Regions from separate parts of the Kitasatospora putterlickiae genome, predicted to be linked through region 1. Evidence: riboswitches for the same ligand, from Rfam matches in the RefSeq annotation. Region 1 holds a riboswitch; each other region holds the start of a gene.
What was found. A riboswitch is a leader RNA that binds a small molecule or an ion and turns the genes downstream of it on or off. The one in region 1 is predicted to bind cobalamin.
Positions count from the first base shown of each region.

Region 1 (7,771 bases):
CCGGTCATACCCTTCGGGGGCTGGCCGGACGCCGCCGTCCGCCCGAGACGTTACCGCGTTCCTGCCCCGGTGCGGGAGTCACTCATGGTAAGGCATCGCGACACAGGGTGGCAGTGGTCTGCACCCGGCCTCCGCGAGCCTCCGGCGTACGCCGTCGGCGCGCCGGTCTCAGCGGGCGCCGGCGGCGGCGAGCGCGTCCCCGGTGAGCCGGTAGACGCTCCAGCCGTCCATCGGCACGGCGCCGAGCGACTTGTAGAAGTTGATCGAAGGGGTGTTCCAGTCGAGCACCGACCACTCCATCCGGGAGTAGCCGCGCTCGACGGCGATCCGGGCCAGTTCCAGCAGCAGCGCCTTGCCGTGGCCGCCGCCGCGGGCCTGCGGGCGGACGTAGAGGTCCTCCAGGTAGATCCCGTGGGTGCCGCGCCAGGTCGAGAAGTTGAGGAACCAGAGCGCGAAGCCGACCGGCTCGCCGGTGCCGTCGTCCTCGGCCATCAGGCCGAACAGCGCCGGGTTGGCGCCGAACAGGGCGTCGTGCAGCTGCTCCTCGGTGGCGACCGCCTCGTGGACGGCCTTCTCGTACTCCGCGAGCTCGCGGATCATGGCGTGGATGACGGGGACGTCGGCGGGGGAGGCGGTGCGGATCATGGTCCCGAGCCTACTGGGCGGGCTCGTTCTCGTCCCAGGCCTGCACGGAGGTCTGGTCGACGATCCGCCCGTCGCGCAGCGCGGCGGTGGAGCTGACCAGCACCCGGACCCCGTCGGGGTAGCGGCAGGACTCCAGGAAGGCGAGGCGGTCGGCCTGGACCACCACCTGTTCCAGGGTGTGGGTCATCTCGCGGCCGTAGCGGTCGTCCAGCATCGCGCCGATCTCGTCCCTGCCGTGCATCACCAGCGGGTGGCTGGGCTGGGTCTTGCGGTCGACCACCCGGAGTTCGGCGTCGTCCGCGTAGAGCGCCAGCAGGGTCCGGGCGTCGGCGCGCTCGATGCCCTCGCGCAGGGCCCGGACGTCGAAGGCGGACGGTGCGGCCATGGTGGTCATCTCTCGCTCCTCCGGTCGGTTCCGTCGGCTCGTACTCTTGAGCGTACGCCCGTCGGAACCGGCCGGAGGGCGGCCGGACGGCGGTGGCGGCGGCCCCGGCTCAGCGGGCCGGGACGGTGCGCAGGTAGTCCGCCAGGGCGGTGATCGCGGCCGGGTTGCGCGGGCTCTCGACCAGGTCGGCGTAGTCGAGGACGAAGATCCGGTCGTTGCGCACCGCCGAGACGCCGGCCAGCGGCGGGAAGGACTTCAGGAACTTCCGCTTCGCCTCGGCGTCCGGGGTGCCGTAGTCGTTGATCACGATCACCTCGGGGTCGCGCTGGACCACGCTCTCCCAGCCCACGGTGGTCCAGGAGTCGGCGACGTCGCCCATCACGTTCCGCCCGCCGGCCTTGGCGATGATCTCCTCCGGGGCGGCGAACCGGCCCGAGGTGTACGGCTTGTCCTCACCGCTGTCGTACAGGAAGACGCCGGGCCGGTGCGCGGGCTCCGGCACGGCGGCGATCCGCGCCTTGAAGTCGGCGATCAGCCGGTCGGCCCGGTCCCGGACGTCGAAGATCTCGCCCAGGTTGGCCAGGTCGGTGTAGAGCGCGTCGAGCGGGGACATCACCCCGCGCTCCGGGCCCTTGCCGCTGCGGCAGGACTCGCTGAGCACGTAGGAGCCGATGCCCAGGCCGGACAGCGTCTGCGGGGTGAAGCCGGTGCCCTCGTCGAAGCCGTAGTGCCAGCCGGCGAAGACCAGGTCGGCCCTGGCGTCCAGCGCGATCTCCTTGGTGATCCGGTCCTTGGAGAGCCAGGTCGCGCGCTGGTAGGAGTCCTTCCAGGCGACCTGCTCCACCCGGCCCTTGTCGTCCGGCATCACGTAGCCGGCCATCCGGTCCTCCAGGCCGAGGGCGAACATCAGCTCGGTGATGCCGATGTCGTTGGTGACCGCGCGGGCCGGCTTCTCCTTGAAGGTGACCTCGGCGCCGCAGTTCTTCACGGTCACCGGATAGTGGGCGGAGGCGTCGGCGGCGCCGTCACCGCTCGGGGCGATCTCGGCGCCGCAGCCGGTGAGCGCGAGGGCGAGCAGGGCGGCGGCGGCAACGGCCTTGGTGCGCATGGGGGTCCTCGGGGAAGGGGCGGGGGCGGGTGGGTTAGGGCAGGCGGTCGAGGAGCAGCTGGACGGCCCCGGTGACCGGGTGCCGCACGGGCGTGGCGCGGACCTTGAACACCTCGGCCAGCAGGTCCGGTTCGAGCACCTCGGCGGGCGGCCCGGAGGCGACGATCCGGCCGTCCTCGATGACGTACAGCAGGTCGCAGTGCCCGGCGGCCAGGTTGAGGTCGTGCAGCGCGGTGAGCACCGTGGGACCGGCCTCCCGGACCAGCGCCAGAACCTCCAGCTGGTGCGCGATGTCCAGGTGGTTGGTGGGCTCGTCGAGGACCAGCACCTTGGGCTCCTGGACCAGCGCGCGGGCGATCAGCACCCGCTGCTTCTCGCCGCCGGACAGGCTCAGGAAGCCCCGGGCGGCCAGGTGCGCCGCGCCGACCCGGCGCAGCGCCTCGGCGCAGCGGTCCCCGTCCCCGGCGGACGGCCCGGCCAGGGCGCCGCGCCGGTGCGGCAGCCGGCCCATGCCGACCACCTCGGCCACGGTGAAGTCGAACTCGGCGGAGTGCTCCTGCGGCAGCGCCGCCACCCGCCGGGCGGCCTCGCGCGGGGCGAGCGCGTGCAGTTCGTCGCCGCCCAGCAGGACGGCGCCGGAGGCGGGCCGCAGCGCCCGGTAGACGCAGCGCAGCAGGGTGGACTTGCCGCTGCCGTTCGGGCCGATCAGGCCGACCACCTGGCCGGCGCGGGCGGTCAGCGTGATGTCGTCGACCAGCCGGACGCCGGCCAGGTCGACCGAGACCCCGTCGACGGCGAGGTCCAGGGCTGCGGGGGAGTCGCTCACCGGCCGCCTCCGAAGGTGTAGCCGCGACGGCGCATCAGCAGCAGGAAGCAGGGCACCCCGACGGCCGCGGTGACCACGCCGACCGGCAGTTCGGCGGGCGCCAGCAGGGTGCGGGAGACGATGTCCACCCAGACCAGCAGCAGCGCCCCGGCGAGCGGCGCGACCAGCAGCACCCGGCGGTGGCCGGCGCCGACCAGCATCCGCACCAGGTGCGGGACCATCAGCCCGACGAAGCCGATCGCCCCGCTGACCGCGACCACGGTGCCGGTGACGGCCGCGGTGACCACGAACAGCTCGCGGCGCAGCCGGTCCGGGTCGACGCCGAGCGAGGCGGCCGTCTCGTCGCCCATGGCCAGCGCGTCCAGCCGTCCGGCGGCGCAGGCCAGGTACGCCAGGCCGGCCAGCACGGTGGCGGCGGCGATCGGCACCGAGCCCCAGGTGGCGCCGCCGAGGCTGCCGAGCAGCCACATCATGGCGGAGCGGGCGGCCTCGCCGCGGGCGGCGGCGAAGACCATCAGCGCCGTCAGCGCGGAGAAGCCGTACGACATCGCGGTGCCGGTGAGCACCAGCCGCAGCGGGGTGAGCCCGTGGGCGGTCCTGGCGGTCAGGTAGACCAGCACCATGGCGAGCAGGGCGGCGGCGAAGGCGGAGGCGGAGAGCGCCCAGACGCCGAGCGAGGCGAAGGCGCCGAGCATCAGCACGGCGTTGGCGCCGACCGCGGCGCCGGAGGAGATGCCGAGCACGAACGGGTCGGCGAGCGCGTTGCGGACCATCGCCTGGACGGCGACCCCGGTGGCGGCGAGTCCGGCGCCGACCACGGCGGACAGGACGGCGCGCGGCAGCCGGATCTCCCAGACGATCGCGTAGGCGGCGGCCTCGTCGGCCTCCAGCCGACCGCCCGTCAGTCCGGCGCGCAGCAGCCGCAGCACCTGGCCCCAGCCGAGCCCGGAGGAGCCCACCGCGACGGCGCAGACCAGGGAGACCAGCAGCGCCGCGGCGAGGGCGACGGCCAGCGGTACGGCGGGTGTGCGGCGCGGGCCCGGTGGGGCTGCGGCGGTGGCCGGTGCGGTCGCGGTGCTGGTCACGGGTGCGCGCCTTGCCTCGGGCCGCGAACGGCGCGGGGCGGCGCGCCCGGGCGCGGGTGTGCCGGGGCGCCATCCCTTCGCAGTCCACGGCGAGTTGTCGGGAGGTCGGCGTCCTCGGGCGATCGGGCTCACGGGCGCGGGGCACCGTTTACCGTTGCGGGTCAGCGCCGGATTCGCACCGGCTTCCCCCTCTGGACGCCCTGGCAGCATAACAAGCGCGAAGGCCGGGCAGCCCTTACCGCTCCGCCCTGAGCCGAAGGGGCGCGCCGGTGCCGAAAGGGAGGAGCGACTAGCGACCGACGGAGGAGGGAGTGCCGGAGCGACGAGTGTCGGCGCCGGGTCAGAGCGCCCCGGAGGCGAGCGGGCGAAAACGCTGTGGCCGGGAACACACGAGCGCCCCCGGTCCGGCGTCGCGGACGGAGGGCGCTCGAAGGAGGAGTGAGCGGGGATCAGCCCTGCTTGGTCTCCCAGAAGATCTTGTCGACCTCGGCGATGAGGTCGAGCAGCGCCTGGCCGGTGGCCGGGTCGGTGGACGCCTTGGCGGCCGAGGCGGCCTTCAGGGTGTCGTTGACGAGCTGGTGCAGCTGCGGGTACTTCTCGAAGTGCGGGGCCTTGAAGTAGTCGCTCCACAGCACCGAGATGTGGTGCTTGACGGCCTCGGCGCGCTGCTCCTTGATGATGACGGCGCGAGCGCGGAAGTGCGCGTCCTCGTTGGCCTGGTACTTCTCCTGGGTGGCCTTGACGGACTCGGCCTCGATGCGGGCCTGGGCGGGGTCGTACACGCCGCAGGGCAGGTCACAGTGGGCGTGGGCGGTGGCGCGGGGTGCAAACAGGCGAGAGAACATGGAAGTCCTTCCTTAGATCGTCTTCCCGCGCCCGAGATTACCCTTCGGGCCCTGTGGTTTCTCGATCGGGCGGCGGGCCTAGGGCAAAAGGCGGAGCCGGAACCGGGCGAATCCGGACATCGGTCGGGGCGCGGCCGTGCGGCAGACTGGTGTGCGACCGCGGGACGCGGCGGGACGCGGGCCGGGAGGAGGAGTCGTGGCACGGAGCGCGGAACCGGAGGAGGGGCCCCCGGCGGGCGGCGCGCCGTTCGGGCTGATCGACGTGGCGGGGGACTCGATGGTGCCGACCCTGCGCGACGGCGACCAGCTGCTGGTGCGGTACGGCGCGCGGATCCGGCCCGGCGCGGTGGTGGTCTTCCGCCACCCGTTCCAGCAGAACCTGCTGGTGGTCAAGCGTGCCGACGGCCGGCGGCCGAAGGGCTGGTGGCTGCTCTCCGACAACCGGCCGGTGGACAGCGACAGCCGCAGTTACGGCGCGGTGCCGGACGAGCTGGTGCTCGGCCGGGTGCTGCTGCGGCTGCGCCCGCGTCCGGCCTGGCTGGCGCCGGGCCGCCGGCTGGAGCGGCTGCTGCTCTCCGGCCCGCTGGCCCGGGTGCCCGGGCTGGCCCGCCGGCTCGGCGTCTGGGTCCGGCCGGAGGAGCTGCAGAACTCCTAGGGGATCAGTTCTCCGAGGCCGCCGCCGCGGCCTCCAGGCGCTTGCGGGCCCGGTAGGCGGCGACGTTGGCGCGGGTCGCGCAGCGGTCCGAGCAGTACCGGCGGGACCGGTTGGTGGAGGTGTCCAGGTAGGCGTTGCGGCAGGGCGCGGCCTGGCAGATGCCGAGCCGGTCGGCGCCCAGCTCGGTCAGGTGGACGGCCAGGCCCATGCAGGCGACGGCGCTGAAGTGCGCGGTGGCGGTGGGGGAGTTGTCGGCGAGGTGCAGGTGCCAGCGGGGCCGGCCGGCCTCGTCCAGGTAGTCGTGGCCGGAGACCAGCGGGCTGACCGGGAACTCCATCAGCAGGCTGTTCAGCAGGTCGACGCTGCGGACCTCCTCGCCCTCGGCGGCGGCCTCGAAGACCCCGCGCAGCCGGGTGCGGACGGCCCGCAGCCGGGGCAGGTCGGACTCGTCGGCGAGGTCCCGGGCCCGGGCGGCGTCCGAGAAGAGGCCGCGCACCGCGTCCACCGAGGTCAGCGAGTCGGTGCCGCGCTCGGGCTCCTCGGTGTTCACCAGCCGGACGGCCAGATCGGCGTACGAGGCGAGCTCCACGGTGGTCCTTCCAGATCGGTAACGGGCTGATTGCCTCCAGCCTATTACCCGCGGGGCGGAAGCGGGAAAGCGGCGGGTACGGGCAGGACCGGCCTGCCGGGCGCCGCGCAGCGGAGCGGAGCGTTCAGAGCACCCCGGACTCAGAGCACCTTGGAGAGGAAGGCGCGGGTCCGCTCGTGCTGGGGGTTGGTGAGGACGTCGCGGGGGTTGCCGGACTCGACGACCACGCCGCCGTCCATGAACACCAGCGCGTCGCCGACCTCGCGGGCGAAGCCCATCTCGTGGGTCACCACGATCATGGTCATCCCCTCCTCGGCCAGCCCGCGCATGACGTCCAGGACGTCGCCGACCAGCTCGGGGTCGAGCGCCGAGGTCGGCTCGTCGAACAGCATCAGCTTGGGCTTCATGGCGAGCGCCCGGGCGATGGCCACCCGCTGCTGCTGGCCGCCGGAGAGCTGGGAGGGGTAGTTCCTGGCCTTGTCGGCCAGGCCGACCCGCTCCAGCAGGGCCATGGCGCGCTCCTTCGCCGCGGCCTTGGACTCGCCCTTGACCTGGACCGGCGCCTCCATCACGTTCTCCACCGCGGTCATGTGCGGGAAGAGGTTGAAACGCTGGAACACCATGCCGATGTCCCGCCGCTTCATCGCGACCTCGCGGTCCTTGAGCTCGTAGAGCTTGTCGCCGCGCTGCTGGTAGCCGACCAGGTCGCCGTCGACCCAGAGCCGGCCGCCGTTGATCTTCTCCAGGTGGTTGATGCAGCGCAGGAAGGTCGACTTGCCGGAGCCGGACGGGCCGACGAGGCAGAAGACCTCGCTCTGCTTGACCTCCAGGTCGATGCCCTTGAGCACCTCGACCGGGCCGTACGACTTGTGGACGGCCTCGGCCTTCACCATGGGGCCGCCGTCGCGGGCGTCGGCGGGGGTCTTGGTCAGATCGCTCATACGTGGCCACCTCCCTCAAGTCCGGGGACCACGTCGTTCTTGGCCTTCGGGGTGGGCCTGCCGCCGAACAGCAGCCGGAGCCGCTGGATCGGAGTGGGCGGCAGCGTCCGGTTCGCACCACGAGCGTAGTGCCGCTCGATGTAGTACTGCCCCACCGTGAGGATCGAGGTCATGATCAGGTAGTAGATGCTGACCGCGACGAGGACCGGGATGGTCTGGAAGGTCCGCGAGTAGATGTCGTGGCCGGCGGTGAACAGCTCGGACAGCGAGATCACCTGGACCAGCGAGGTGGTCTTCAGCATCGAGATGGTCTCGTTGCCCGTGGGCGGGATGATGACCCGCATCGCCTGCGGGAGCACGATCCGGCGCAGCGTGGCCGCCCGGCTCATGCCCAGGGCGTGCGCGGCCTCGGTCTGGCCCTCGTCGACGGACTGGATGCCGCCGCGGACGATCTCCGCCATGTACGCCGCCTCGTTGAGGCCGAGGCCGAGCAGGGCGGCGGTGAAGGTGGGGATCAGGACGTTGGTCGACTCGGACCAGAACTCGGGGCCGAAGGGGATGCCGATCGACAGCTTCGGCCAGAGGGCGCCCAGGAAGTTCCAGAACACCAGCTGTACCAGGACGGGGGTGCCGCGGAAGACCCAGATGTAGAACCAGGCCGTCCCCGACAGCAGCGGGTTCGGCGAGAGCCG
Region 1 is NZ_BAAAKJ010000135.1:4,493-12,263, reverse strand. Features, by position in the region: gene ABD308_RS14530 (GNAT family N-acetyltransferase) at 169-645, opposite strand; gene ABD308_RS14525 (nuclear transport factor 2 family protein) at 656-1,039, opposite strand; gene ABD308_RS14520 (ABC transporter substrate-binding protein) at 1,140-2,138, opposite strand; gene ABD308_RS14515 (ABC transporter ATP-binding protein) at 2,173-2,964, opposite strand; gene ABD308_RS14510 (FecCD family ABC transporter permease) at 2,961-4,049, opposite strand; cobalamin riboswitch at 4,154-4,281, opposite strand; gene sodN (superoxide dismutase, Ni) at 4,499-4,894, opposite strand; gene sodX (nickel-type superoxide dismutase maturation protease) at 5,091-5,549, shown strand; gene ABD308_RS14495 (CGNR zinc finger domain-containing protein) at 5,554-6,138, opposite strand; gene ABD308_RS14490 (amino acid ABC transporter ATP-binding protein) at 6,279-7,079, opposite strand; gene ABD308_RS14485 (amino acid ABC transporter permease) at 7,076-7,771, opposite strand, start outside.

Region 2 (7,771 bases), on a different contig from region 1:
AGCCACGTGGTCGAGCTGGCCGCCGCCAAGGCCCCGGCCGGCGTGCTGCCGCTGCCCTCGGACGAGGCGAAGCTGGACGCCGACCCGGTGCGCTGCCTGGACGCCGACGCCTCGAAGGCGATGGTCGCCGAGATCGACCAGGCCCACAAGGACGGCGACACCCTGGGCGGCGTCGTCGAGGTGCTCGCCTACGGCGTCCCGGTCGGCCTCGGCTCGCACGTCCACTGGGACCGTCGGCTGGACGCCCGGCTCGCCGCCGCGCTGATGGGCATCCAGGCGATCAAGGGCGTCGAGGTCGGCGACGGCTTCGAGCTGGCCCGGGTCCCCGGCTCGCAGGCGCACGACGAGATCGTGCCGACCCCCGAGGGCGCCAGGCGCGTCTCCGGCCGCTCCGGCGGCACCGAGGGCGGCCTGTCCACCGGTGAGCTGCTGCGGGTGCGCGCCGCGATGAAGCCGATCGCGACCGTCCCGCGCGCGCTGCGCACCGTGGACGTGCGCACCGGCGAGCCGGCCAAGGCCCACCACCAGCGCTCCGACGTCTGCGCGGTGCCGGCGGCCGGCATCGTCGCCGAGGCGATGGTGGCCCTGGTGCTCGCCGACGCGGTCAACGAGAAGTTCGGCGGCGACCACGTGTCGGAGACCCGGCGCAACGCGCAGAACTACCTCGACCACCTGATCGTCCGATGACCTCCCCGGTCGTCGTGCTGGTCGGCCCGCCCGGCAGTGGCAAGTCCACCGTCGGGCGGGTCCTCGCCGAACGCCTTGGCGTGGGCTTCCGCGACACCGACGCGGACATCGAGGAGCAGGCCGGCAAGCCGATCCCGGACATCTTCGTCGACGAGGGCGAGCCGCACTTCCGCGCCCTGGAGGCGGCCGCCGTGCGCGCCGCCGCCGGGACCCACGGCGGGGTGCTCGCGCTCGGCGGCGGCGCGGTGATGGCCGAACCCACCCGCGAGCTGCTGCGCGGCCTGCCCGTGGTGTTCCTGGAGGTGCCGCTCGCCGACGCGGTCAAGCGGGTCGGCCTGGACGCCCCCCGCCCGCTGCTGGCCGTCAACCCGCGGGCCCGCTGGCGCGAGCTGATGGAGGCCCGCCGCCCCCTCTACCTGGAGGTGGCCACCGCCGTCGTCGACACCGCCGGCCGCACCCCCGAGCAGGTCGCGGACGCCGTACTGGAAGCACTGGAGCTGAAGACCCCCCATGACTGACACCGTCAGGATTCACGTCGGCGGCAGCGCCGGCCACGACCCGTACGACGTGCTGATCGGGCACCAGTTGCTCGGCGAGCTGGCGCCGCTGATCGGGACCAGGGCCCGCCGGGTGGCGATCATCCACCCGGAGGCGCTGTCGGCCACCGCCGACGCGATCCGCGAGGACCTCGCCGGCGAGGGCTACGAGGCGATCGCCCTCCAGGTGCCCAACGCCGAGGAGGCGAAGAGCGCCGAGGTGGCCGCGTACTGCTGGTCGGTGCTCGGGCAGACCGGGTTCACCCGTACCGACGTGGTCCTCGGCCTCGGCGGCGGCGCCACCACCGACCTGGCCGGCTTCGTCGCCGCCACCTGGCTGCGCGGGGTCCGCTGGATCTCCATGCCCACCACGCTGCTCGGCATGGTCGACGCGGCGGTCGGCGGCAAGACCGGCATCAACATCGCCGAGGGCAAGAACATGGTCGGCGCCTTCCACCCGCCGGTGGGCGTGCTGGCCGACCTCGCGACCCTGGAGACCGTGCCCCGGCACGACTACGTCTCCGGCCTCGCCGAGGTCATCAAGTGCGGCTTCATCGCCGACCCGGCCATCCTCGACCTGATCGAGGCCGACCCGGAGGGCGCCAAGACCCCGGCCGGGCCGCACACCGTCGAGCTGATCCGGCGGGCCATCCAGGTCAAGGCCGATGTCGTCTCCGGGGACCTCAAGGAGTCCGGGCGGCGCGAGATCCTCAACTACGGCCACACCCTCGGCCACGCCATCGAGCGCAATGAGCGCTACAAATGGCGGCACGGCGCGGCGATCTCGATCGGCATGGTGTTCGCCGCCGAACTCGGCCGCCTCGCCGGGCGGTTGGACGACGCGACCGCCGACCGGCACCGCACCGTGCTCGCCTCGGTCGGGCTGCCGCTCAGCTACCGGGCGGACGCCTGGCCCAAGCTGCTGGACGCGATGAAGATCGACAAGAAGTCGCGCGGCGACCTCATCCGCTTCATCGTGCTGGACGGCCTCGGCAAGACCTCCGTGCTGGAGGGCCCCGACCCGTCGCTGCTGGTGGCCGCCTACGCGGAGGTGTCCTCGTGACCCGGGTGATGGTGCTCAACGGCCCCAACCTCGGGCGGCTCGGCAGCCGCGAGCCCGACGTCTACGGCTCCACCTCGTACGCCGGGCTGGTCGAGCGCTGCACCGCGCTCGGCAAGGAGCTGGGCTTCGAGGTCGAGGTGCACGAGACCAACTCCGAGCAGACCATGGTCGAGTGGCTGCACGAGGCGGCCGACGGCCGGGTGCCGGTGGTGATCAACCCGGGCGCGTTCACCCACTATTCGTACGCGATGCGGGACGCCGCCTCGCAGCGCACCGCGCCGCTGATCGAGGTGCACATCTCCAACCCGTACGCCCGGGAGACCTTCCGGCACACCTCGGTGATCTCCGCGGTGGCCTCCGGCACCATCGCCGGGTTCGGGATCGGCTCGTACGAACTGGCGCTGCGGGCGCTGGCCGACCAGCTCGCCACGGGCTGACGGGGCGTCGGCGACCGGGGGGCGCCGGGGCGGTGACCAGCGGCGGTGCGGCGGCGGACTGTGTCCACCGCCGCACCGGCGTGTAGTGTCCCCGCTGTAGGAAGTCGGGAGGTGACCGTGACGCAGTACCCCGGGGGTGGACCCGTCCCCCCGCGTCCCGTCGCTCCGCCGGCTCCCGCGTACCCGGCTCCCGGGCCCGCGCCCGTTCAGGTGCCCGCGCCCGCCGCGTCGTCCGGGCCGCCGACCGTGCCGGTGCCGGTCGTCCCGCCGGGGCCGCCCGTCGCTCCTGCCCCTGCCCCTGCCCCTGCGCCCGCTCCGGCTCCCGCCCCTGCTCCGGCTCCCGGGCCCGCTCCGGCCGCCGCGCGCGGTCCGGTGGCGCCGGTGCCCGCCGGGTCCACCGGCCACTTCCTGCTGCCGTCCGGCGCGCCCGTCCTGTTGCCCGCCCGCCCGCCGCAGCAGCACGCGGCCACCGGCCCGATCGCGGTGCTGCTGATCGGCCCGGCCGGCGCCGGCAAGACCACCGTCGCCCGCTACTGGGCCGAGCGGCGCCCCACCCCGACCGCGCACATCAGCCTCGACGACGTCCGCGAGTGGGTGCAGTCCGGCTTCGCCAACCCGCAGTCCGGCTGGAACAACGCCTCCGAGGCGCAGTACCGGCTGGCCCGCCGGACCTGCGGCTTCGCCTGCCGCAACTACCTCGCCAACGGCATCTCCTGCATCATCGACGACGCCGTGTTCCCTGACCGCCCCGCCATCGGCCTCGGCGGCTGGAAGCGGCACATCGGCCCCGGCATGATCCCGGTGGTGCTGCTGCCCAGCCTGGACTCGGTGCTCGGCCGCAACGCCCGGCGCGGCGGCAACCGCCGGCTCGGCGACGAGGAGGTGGCCAGGATCCACGGGCGGATGGCCGGCTGGTACAACTCCGGGCTGCCGATCATCGACAACTCCCACCTCGACGTGGCGGCCACGGCCGCCGAACTCGACCGGGTGATCCTGGCCCGGCTGATGGGCGCCCCGGTGCGCTGAGGCCCCCTTCGGGCGCCCCGGCGGGCGGGCCGGAGTGTCGGTGCCGGCTGCGATGATGGACGGGTCCTGAACGAACCACCGGGGGGAGCCGCGCCCGTGCCGGAAGGCCACATCATCCACCGCCTCGCCGCCGAGAACCACCGCGCCTTCGGCGGGCGGCCGGTCCGTGCCGGCAGCCCGCAGGGCCGCTTCGCGGACGGCGCCAAGCTCATCGACGGACGGGAGCTGGTCGCGGCCGAGGCCACCGGCAAGCACCTCTTCCTCGGCTTCGGCGAGGACGCCTGGGTGCACGTCCACCTCGGCCTGTACGGCGGCTTCACCTTCGGTGACCTCGGCGACGGACCGGCGCCCGAGCCGGTCGGCCTGGTCCGGCTGCGGCTGGAGAACGACGAGCACTACGCCGACCTGCGCGGCCCCAACACCTGCGCGCTGATCACCGACGCGGAGAAGGCCGCCGTCGCCGCCCGCCTCGGTCCGGACCCGCTGCGCGCCGACGCCGACCCGGACGCCGCCTGGCGGCGGATAACCGGCAGCCGCACGACGATCGCCGCCCTGCTGATGGACCAGAAGGTGCTGGCCGGCGTCGGCAACGTCTACCGCGCCGAGGTGCTGTTCCGGCACGGCATCGACCCGCAGCTGCCCGGCCGCGCGCTGCGCCGGGCCGCGTGGGACGCGATCTGGGCGGACCTGGTCGCCCTGATGCGCGAGGGCGTCACCGCCGGCCGGATCGACACCGTCCGCCCCGAGCACACCCCCGAGGCGATGAACCGCCCGCCACGCGTCGACGACCACGGCGGGGAGGTCTATGTCTACCGCCGGGCCGGCCGGCCCTGCCTGGTCTGCGGCACCGACGTCCGGACCGAGGAGCACGCCTCCCGCAACCTCTTCTGGTGCCCGTTCTGCCAGCCGGCCTCCGCCTGGACGTGATGCCCCGTTCGATCGATTCGGCCGTGCGCGAACCGGCCCGCCGGTAGGGTCGTCCACATGTCTTTCGCGGATGGGGAGTTCGCCGATCATCAGGGAGCGCGTCGGGGCGGGCGCGGGCTTCCGGCGCCGGTCGTGGCGGTGCTCGTGAACCTGCCGCTCGGCATCGTGGGAGTGATCCCGTACTGGTTCACCTGGAGCTTCCTCGCCGACTTCGTGTTCGCCCGGTTCGGGTGGACCACCGCCAATCCGTACAACACGAGGGACGGAGCGGGTCTCGCGCTCGGCGTGACCCTGGCCGCCCTCCTCCCGTACCTGCTGCTCGCGGTTGTCGTGAACTGGTTCGGGGCGCGCCGCCGGGGAGTCGGGGGAGCGGGCTTCTGGGCGCTGCTGGTGGCCGCTCAGCTGCTGCCGGCGGTGGTTTTGGCGAATCTGCCCGGGTAGTCGGCGGGTCGGGCGGCCGACGGTCCGTGAATGACGGGCGCGTCACTGGCGCACTGGTCGAGGAGGGGGCGCAGGGCTGCGTCCACGAGCCGGTAGCGCACAACGCGCCCCTCCTTCTCGCCAGCCACCGCTCCGGCCGTCCGGAGCAGGCGCAGGGCCTGGGAGACGGCGGGGTCGCGCATGCCGGTGGCGACGGCGAGGTCGGTCACGGCGAGCGGGCCGGTGCGGTGCAGGGCGAGCAGGAGGGCGAGCCTGCCGGGGTCGGCGAGCAGGGCGAACCGGTCGGCGCAGGAGCGGACGTGGGCGGTGTCGCCGATCGCGGCGATGGCTTCGCAGACCCGGTGGCCGTCGATGGTGCGGTGGCCCGCGCGGTCGGCCGGTACGAGATGCATACGGCCCATTCTGGCAGGCGGCCGGTTGTGATCCTGAACACCTGCGTAGGTACGCAGCCTTGCATGGGTCGGCCGGGGCCCCTACGGTGTTGCCCGCCGTGGTGCTCGGGAAGACCGGTGACGGACCCTCAGGGGTCCCATTCCGGAGCGGCCCTCGCCACTGTGATCGGGGGAGAGTGTCCGTACCCACGACGCCACTGGGCGCCTCGCGCGCTTGGGAAGGCGGGTACGGGAGCCCCGTCAGCCAGGAGACCGGCCGCGGCATCTCACGAAGTCATTCCACGAGGTGCTGGAGCGTGATCCGCATGACCCTGCCCGAAACCGCCACCACCGCGGCGCCGCCCGCCGCCCTGCCCGCCTTCCGCTGGCGCCGCGAGGACACCCTGCGCACGGCCGGGCTGATGGGCGTGATCCTCGCCATGCACGTGGTGGCGTTCGGCACGCTGATCTTCCTGGTCGCACCGGAGAAGTACGAGGTGGGCACCCAGGTCTTCGGGGTGGGCCTGGGCATCACCGCCTACACCCTCGGCATGCGGCACGCCTTCGACGCCGACCACATCGCGGTGATCGACAACACCACCCGCAAGCTGATGGCGGACGGCAAGCGTCCCGTCTCGGTGGGCTTCTGGTTCGCCCTCGGCCACTCCTCGATGGTGGTGCTGATGGCCGCCCTGGTCGCGGGCGGCGCCCAGCTGGCCACCACCCTGATGGACGACGAGTCGACCACCCACCAGTGGCTGGGCGTGGTCGGCACCTCGGCCTCGGGCGTCTTCCTCTACCTGATCGGCGCGCTCAACCTGGCCGCGCTGTTCGGCATCCTCAAGGTCTTCCGCTCGATGCGGGCCGGCCGGTTCGACGAGGCCGAGCTGGAGGCCCACCTGAACGCCCGCGGCCTGCTGGCCCGGGTGCTGAACCGGGCCACCCGTTCGATCACCCGGCCCGGCCAGATGTTCCCGGTCGGCATGGTGCTGGGCCTGGGCTTCGACACCGCGACCGAGGTCACCCTGATGGTGATGGCCGGCTCCGGCGCCGCCTCCGGCCTGCCCTGGTACGCCATCGCCTGCCTGCCGCTGCTGTTCGCGGCCGGCATGAGCCTGTTCGACACCCTCGACGGCACCTTCATGAACTTCGCCTACCAGTGGGCGTTCTCCAACCCGGTCCGCAAGGTGTACTACAACCTGACCATCACCGGCCTGTCCATCGCGGTCGCCTTCATCATCGGCACCATCGAACTCGTCGGCGTCCTCCACGAGAAGCTCGACCTCACCGACCCGGTGACCGGCTGGGTCGCCGGCATCTCCCTCGACAACGTCGGCTACGCGATCGTCGGCCTCTTCGTCGTCGTCTGGGCCGCCGCCATCGCCTACTGGCGCCTGGCCGGCGTGGAACGGAAGTGGACCCCGAAGCCCGCCGGCGCCGCGGAGTAGCGGCCCACGAGGGCCGTCACGCCTCCCGCAACCTCTTCTGGTTCCTCTTCCGTCCTCCTGCGCGTGCAGGTGTCCCGCTATGGGCTGTTCAATCGCTTCGTCCGATTGCGTCAGGGTAGGGACGGGAAAAACGCGGAATTGGCAAAGGCGAACTGAGTACGGGGACGAAGGGAGAAGGGTTCGGCGTGACGATCATCTCCCTTGACGGCCATCGCCTTTGCGGGAATCATTCAAGGGACCGCCGGGGGGTGGCCTGGGGGCGGGAGTCCGACCAGGCTGGTCCGTAGACGATTTTCCCTTTTCCCTCCGGCTGCCCCGTCTGTTCCCGCGTGTACGTCGACGCGGATGACCAGTGACACCGGAGGATCATCCATGAAGCGTCCCCTCGCGGTCGCCGCCACGCTGGCCGCCACCGCACTCGTCTCGCTCTCCACCGTCGTACCGGCCCACGCGATCGAGTACGTCTCGGACACGTGCAACTTCGGCGACAAGGCGAACTGCTTCGCCATCTTCTTCAACTCGCAGAACGAGTACGGGATGTCCACCAGTTCGTGCTTCATGTCGAACAAGGACATCGACGACCACTACGGCGTCAACTCGCCGAACGGCAACATCCTCGTGCTCTACCAGTTCGGGTACAACTACCAGCCCATCAACAGCAACCTCGGCGGCTCGGTCTGCCGGCCCAACGAGGGCAGTGGGCAGCAGCTGAAGAACAATGCCGCCTCCGTCGTGAACGGCGATCCGTGGGCGAGTTACACCGTTTTCTACAACTCCAACTTCTACGGTACTGCGCAGACCATCGGAGCCTATTCGAAGGCGAATCTCATCGCGA
Region 2 is NZ_BAAAKJ010000029.1:59,943-67,713, forward strand. Features, by position in the region: gene aroC (chorismate synthase) at 1-687, shown strand, start outside; gene ABD308_RS04000 (shikimate kinase) at 684-1,205, shown strand; gene aroB (3-dehydroquinate synthase) at 1,198-2,286, shown strand; gene aroQ (type II 3-dehydroquinate dehydratase) at 2,295-2,723, shown strand; gene ABD308_RS04015 (AAA family ATPase) at 2,835-3,749, shown strand; gene ABD308_RS04020 (Fpg/Nei family DNA glycosylase) at 3,846-4,676, shown strand; gene ABD308_RS04025 (hypothetical protein) at 4,734-5,117, shown strand; partial or broken gene ABD308_RS04030 (ArsR/SmtB family transcription factor) at 5,171-5,509, opposite strand; cobalamin riboswitch at 5,592-5,784, shown strand; gene nicT (Nickel transporter NicT) at 5,815-6,936, shown strand; gene ABD308_RS04040 (hypothetical protein) at 7,309-7,771, shown strand, end outside.
Region 2: another riboswitch for cobalamin. It lies ahead of nicT (Nickel transporter NicT); the one in region 1 lies ahead of ABD308_RS14510 (FecCD family ABC transporter permease).

Region 3 (4,540 bases), on a different contig from region 1:
GCCAGCTCGGCGGTCTCGCCCTCCGCGTAGACGATGCCCGCGTAGCCCCGGCTGTCGGCCAGGTGCTCGACCAGGTCGCCCGGCGACCTGACCGGGTACCAGGCGGGCGAGCCGGGCAGGCCGGCCAGCCGGTCCAGCCCGGCGACGCCGGTGTACACCCCGGGCGCGGCCGGGTAGCCGAGCACGAAGGCGACGGCGGGCCCGCCGGGCGGTTCGGCGTCCATCAGGGCGGGGCGGCGGCCGAGCGCGGCCTCGACCAGCGCCTCGTAGACGTTGACGCCGAGCGCGCGGCACAGGCCCTCGCCGACCAGTGCGCCGCCGATCCGCGGGTTGATCTCGACGATCTCCGGGCCGTCGGCGGTCAGCACGAACTCCACGTGCGCGAAGCGGTCGGTGTAGCCGACGGCGGCGAGGACGTCGCCGAGCCACCGCTCCAGCGCGGCCCGGCGCGGCTCCGGGAACGCCACCGGGAACGCCGTGATCTCCTCCCGGAAGTGGGGCTCGGGCGACATCAGCCGGCTGGAGACGCCCAGCAGTCTGGTCCGGCCGTCCCAGCCGAGCGTCTCGGCGCTGTACACCGGCCCGGCGACGTACGGTTCGGCGAACAGCCGGCCGCGCAGCTCCCGCCCGGCGGCCTCGGCGAGGACGGCGTCCAGCTCCGCCGGGTCGCGCACCAGCCAGACGTTCTGGCTGCCGGTGCCCGCGGTGTCCTTGAGGACGGCGGGCAGGCCGGGCTCCTTGAGGAGTGCCCGCGCCGTCGCCGGGCCGGTCCCGGTGACGGGTACCGCCCGGCCGCGGGTCAGCCCGGCCTCGTACAGCCGGCGGCGCACCGCCGACTTGTCGCGGGTCAGCCGCAGCACGGCCGGGTCGAGGCCGGGCAGGCCGAGCCGTTCGGCGAGTTCGGCGGCGACCAGCGTCCAGGTGTCGGTGGAGCTGATCAGACCGCGCGGCCGCGGGGAGCGCGCCAGCAGCGCGGTGAGCCCGTCCACGTCGAAGGTGTCGGTCTCCACGACGTCCAGCGCGTGGGCCGGCAGCCGCTCCAACTCGTAGGTGTAGTAGGAGCGGTCGCGGGTGAGCAGGGTCAGCCGCTCGCCGAGCGCGTCGGCGGCCCGCACCAGGTGGCCGAGGCCGAAGGTGAGCGATTCCAGGCAGACGACGCTCATGCCGCCCGCTCCTCGCGGTGCGGCGGGCACGCGGTGCGCCGCCAGGCCATCGTGGACCAGGGCATGGACATCTCCTCGGGGGCGGAGACCTCGACCGGTTTCAGCGCGGCCGGGTCGGGGGCTTCGGCGTGCCGGGCGAAGACGCGCTCGACGTAGCGGTGGCCGGTGTCGGCGCCGATCACCAGGTGCAGCCGGTCGGGGTGGCGGCGCGCCTCGTAGGCCGCGGCCAGGTAGCCGGCGCCGGTGGACAGCCCGGCGAAGACGGCGTGGTCGCGCAGCAGGGCGACGGTGCCCGCCATCGCGTGGGTGAAGTCCAGCCAGTGGATGCCGTCGTAGAGGTGGTGGCGGACGTTGTCGAAGACGATGGAGGAGCCGATCCCGGCGATGATCGCCTCCGGGTCGTGGTGCCCCTGGCTGCCGAAGGTGACGCTGCCGAAGGGCTGCACGCCGACCAGCCGCACGGACGGGTCCACGGCGCGCAGCCGGGTCGCCACCCCGCCGGTCGAGGCGCCGGAGCCGACGCCGCCGACGACGGTCAGCGCGGCGCCGGGGAAGGCGGCCGTGATCCGGTCGGCGACCTCGTGGTAGCCGAGGTAGTGGACGTCGTCGTGGTACTGCCGCATCCAGTGCCAGTCCGGGTGCTCGGCGAGCAGCTCGCGCACCCGTCGTACCCGCAGCTCCTGGTCCAGCTTGAGGTCGCGGGACGGCACGACCTGTTCCACGGTGGCGCCGAGGATCTCCAGCTGGGCGCGGGTGGTGGCGTCGACGGTGGTGGACGCGACGATGTGGCAGCGCGTGCCGTGCCGGTGGCAGGCGAGCGCCAGGGCGTAGGCGTAGATGCCGCTGGAGCTGTCCACCAGGGTCTGCCCGGGGCGGACGGTGCCGCGTTCCAGCAGGTGGCGGACGGCGGCGAGCGCCGAGTAGATCTTCATCGACTCGAACCGGACCAGCACGAGGCCGTCGGTGAGCCGGACGAGGTCGGGGACCTTCAGGGCGTCGGCGATGTGGGGGTGGATCACCTGTAGCCTCCTTGGGCGAAGGAACACTGGTGGCCGAGCGAGTGGAAGAACGCGGACAGGTCCGACTTGAGCGCGGCGTCGGGGCGTCCGGGGAGCAGGTAGCCGATCAGGCAGCCGGTGTGGGCGACGAAGATCCCGTCGGCGCCGAACTCCTCGCGGTGGGCGAGCAGCGCGTCGAACGTCGCTTTGGGGAGCACCCGTTGGGAGAGCGCGGCGCTGGCGGTGGCCGTCCGCGCGACGGCGGCCGGGTCGCCCTCGGCGAAGCCCTTCAGCAGGTCGGCCAGGCAGCGCCGGTACTCCTCGCCGTGCCGCCGGTAGTGCCCGAGCAGCAGGTCGGTGACGGCGGCGGTGTCCACCGTCCCGGGCTCGGTGATGTACGCGGTGTGGAAGCCGATGCCGGTGCCCAGCCGCCGCACCACCCGGTGCCGGCCGCTCAGGTGCAGGGCGAACTCGTCGAGGAAGACGCTGTCGGCCCGTTCGATCTCGCGCAGCACGGCGAGCACCACGCCGGTGTCGTACGGCAGCGCGAAGATCCGGAACAGGCAGCGCAGCGTCGCCACGATGTCGGCGGTCGAACTCGCCATGCCCACACCGACGGTGAGCTCGGAGTGCACGCACCAGCGGCCCGGCGGAAGGGTCAGCCCGAAGCGCTCCAGGAACAGCCGGGCCGCCATCGCGGCCTTCGCCCCGAGCGGCAGCGGGTCCGGCGGGTCCGTCCCCGGGGTGAAGTGCACCCAGGAGTGGCGGTCGACGGGGAACGACACCACCGCGATGTCGGGGCGGGACCCGGCGCGCAGCGGTCCCTGGTAGAGCTCGCCCAGGGTGCCGTGGCAGACACCGGAGAGCGTGCCGCCCGGCGGCGGGGCGGACCGGGCCCCTCCGGTGGGGGTCACCGTCGCGCCGTCCGGGCCCGCCGGGGGCGGGCCGGTGGGCGCCCGGTGCGGGCGGGCGGAACTCGCGCGGTCACGGACACGTCCTCCTCCTCGTTCCGAGCCCGTGTCATGACCGGTGGAGGAGCGCACGGCGTGTCGTCGCACGCCGCGCAGCCGTCCGTACCGCCGACCCAATCCACGAGGTCACCGTGCACAGCCCGCACGTGGGGGTGCGGGCGCAGCGGCAGGTCTTCGGACTCGCGGGCCGGTGCGCCGACGGATCGGCGCACACCTACCGGCCGTCGCTTCCCGGGCCGGGGCGGAGCCAGGCCCAGTGCTGTTGACGGCTTTCGTTCCCACTCACCGCTGCGGGACAGTCCCGGTTTCCCACCGGGTTCCCTCTTGCGTCGCGCCGCCGAAGTCCGGTCGGTCGGGAGGCGCGAACCGGCTGCGGACACGAGCATACGGGGGCTCGCGCTCCGGTGGCAGGGCGCGTGCGGGCGCTTGTCCGAATGCGAGCGGTCCGGGGCCGGGGCGTCCGGCGCCGTGGCGGGAAGGCCGTCGGTCCACGAGGCACTCTGGCCGGATACGGGCTCGGCATGTCCGCGCCACTCCGCCACACTGGTGCGTCCCATCCCCCACAGCGCACCGCCCCACCGGTGTGCCCCCGCTCCGGAAGGTCCACCATGCCACCTGAGACGACGCCGGGGGACGACAGCCCGGACACCCCGCCCGCCGCCGGGAAGCGGCCCGCCGAACGCGTCGCCCTCCGCGCCGACCTGAGGGCCGCGCTGCCCGACGCGAGCGCGGCGGTCGGCGTCACCGTGGCGGTGTTCGTGCTGCTGTACGTCCGGATGGACGCGGGCACCTCGGCGACGGTGGCGGTCATGCCGTTCATGGACGACGCGCGCACGTACTGGATGTACCTGCTGAGCCAGGCGTTCGGCTGGTCGGGGCTGCTGTGGGCCTGGGGGACGGTGGTGCTCGGGCTGCTGCTGTCCGGGCCGCGGCCCGAGCGGCTGCCCGTCGCCCGGCAGACCCTGGAGCGCTGGCACCGTACGACGAGCCTGACCACGACGGCCCTGATGTTCGCGCACGCGCTGATGTTCGCGGCCGAACTCGTGCGCTACGAGGCCGAGTCGGCGTGGGGCGACCGGCTCTGGTCGGGGTTCGCCGACAGCTTCGTGCCCGGCTGGTACGACTCCGGCACCGGCCGGACCGCCATCCCGCTCGGGCAGGGCGCGCTCTACCTGGCCGTGCCGCTCGGCCTGCTGTTCTACCTGCGGCACCGGATCGGGCCGAACACCTGGCGGCGGCTGCACCGCTTCGTGGTCGTCGTCTACGTGCTGAGCGTCTGGCACACCCTGCTCTACGGGACCAACGTGTGGTTCGGCGAGTGGCCGCGCACGGTCCTGTGGCTGCTGCAGGTCCCGCTCGCCGTGCTGCTGCTGGTCCGGCTGCTGCGGCCGGCCCGGCGGGCCGAGCG
Region 3 is NZ_BAAAKJ010000388.1:84-4,623, reverse strand. Features, by position in the region: partial or broken gene ABD308_RS33745 (ATP-grasp domain-containing protein) at 1-1,163, opposite strand, end outside; gene ABD308_RS33740 (cysteine synthase family protein) at 1,160-2,182, opposite strand; gene ABD308_RS33735 (GHMP family kinase ATP-binding protein) at 2,179-3,075, opposite strand; cobalamin riboswitch at 3,281-3,519, opposite strand; partial or broken gene ABD308_RS33730 (ferric reductase-like transmembrane domain-containing protein) at 3,741-4,540, shown strand, end outside.
Region 3: another riboswitch for cobalamin. It lies ahead of ABD308_RS33735 (GHMP family kinase ATP-binding protein); the one in region 1 lies ahead of ABD308_RS14510 (FecCD family ABC transporter permease).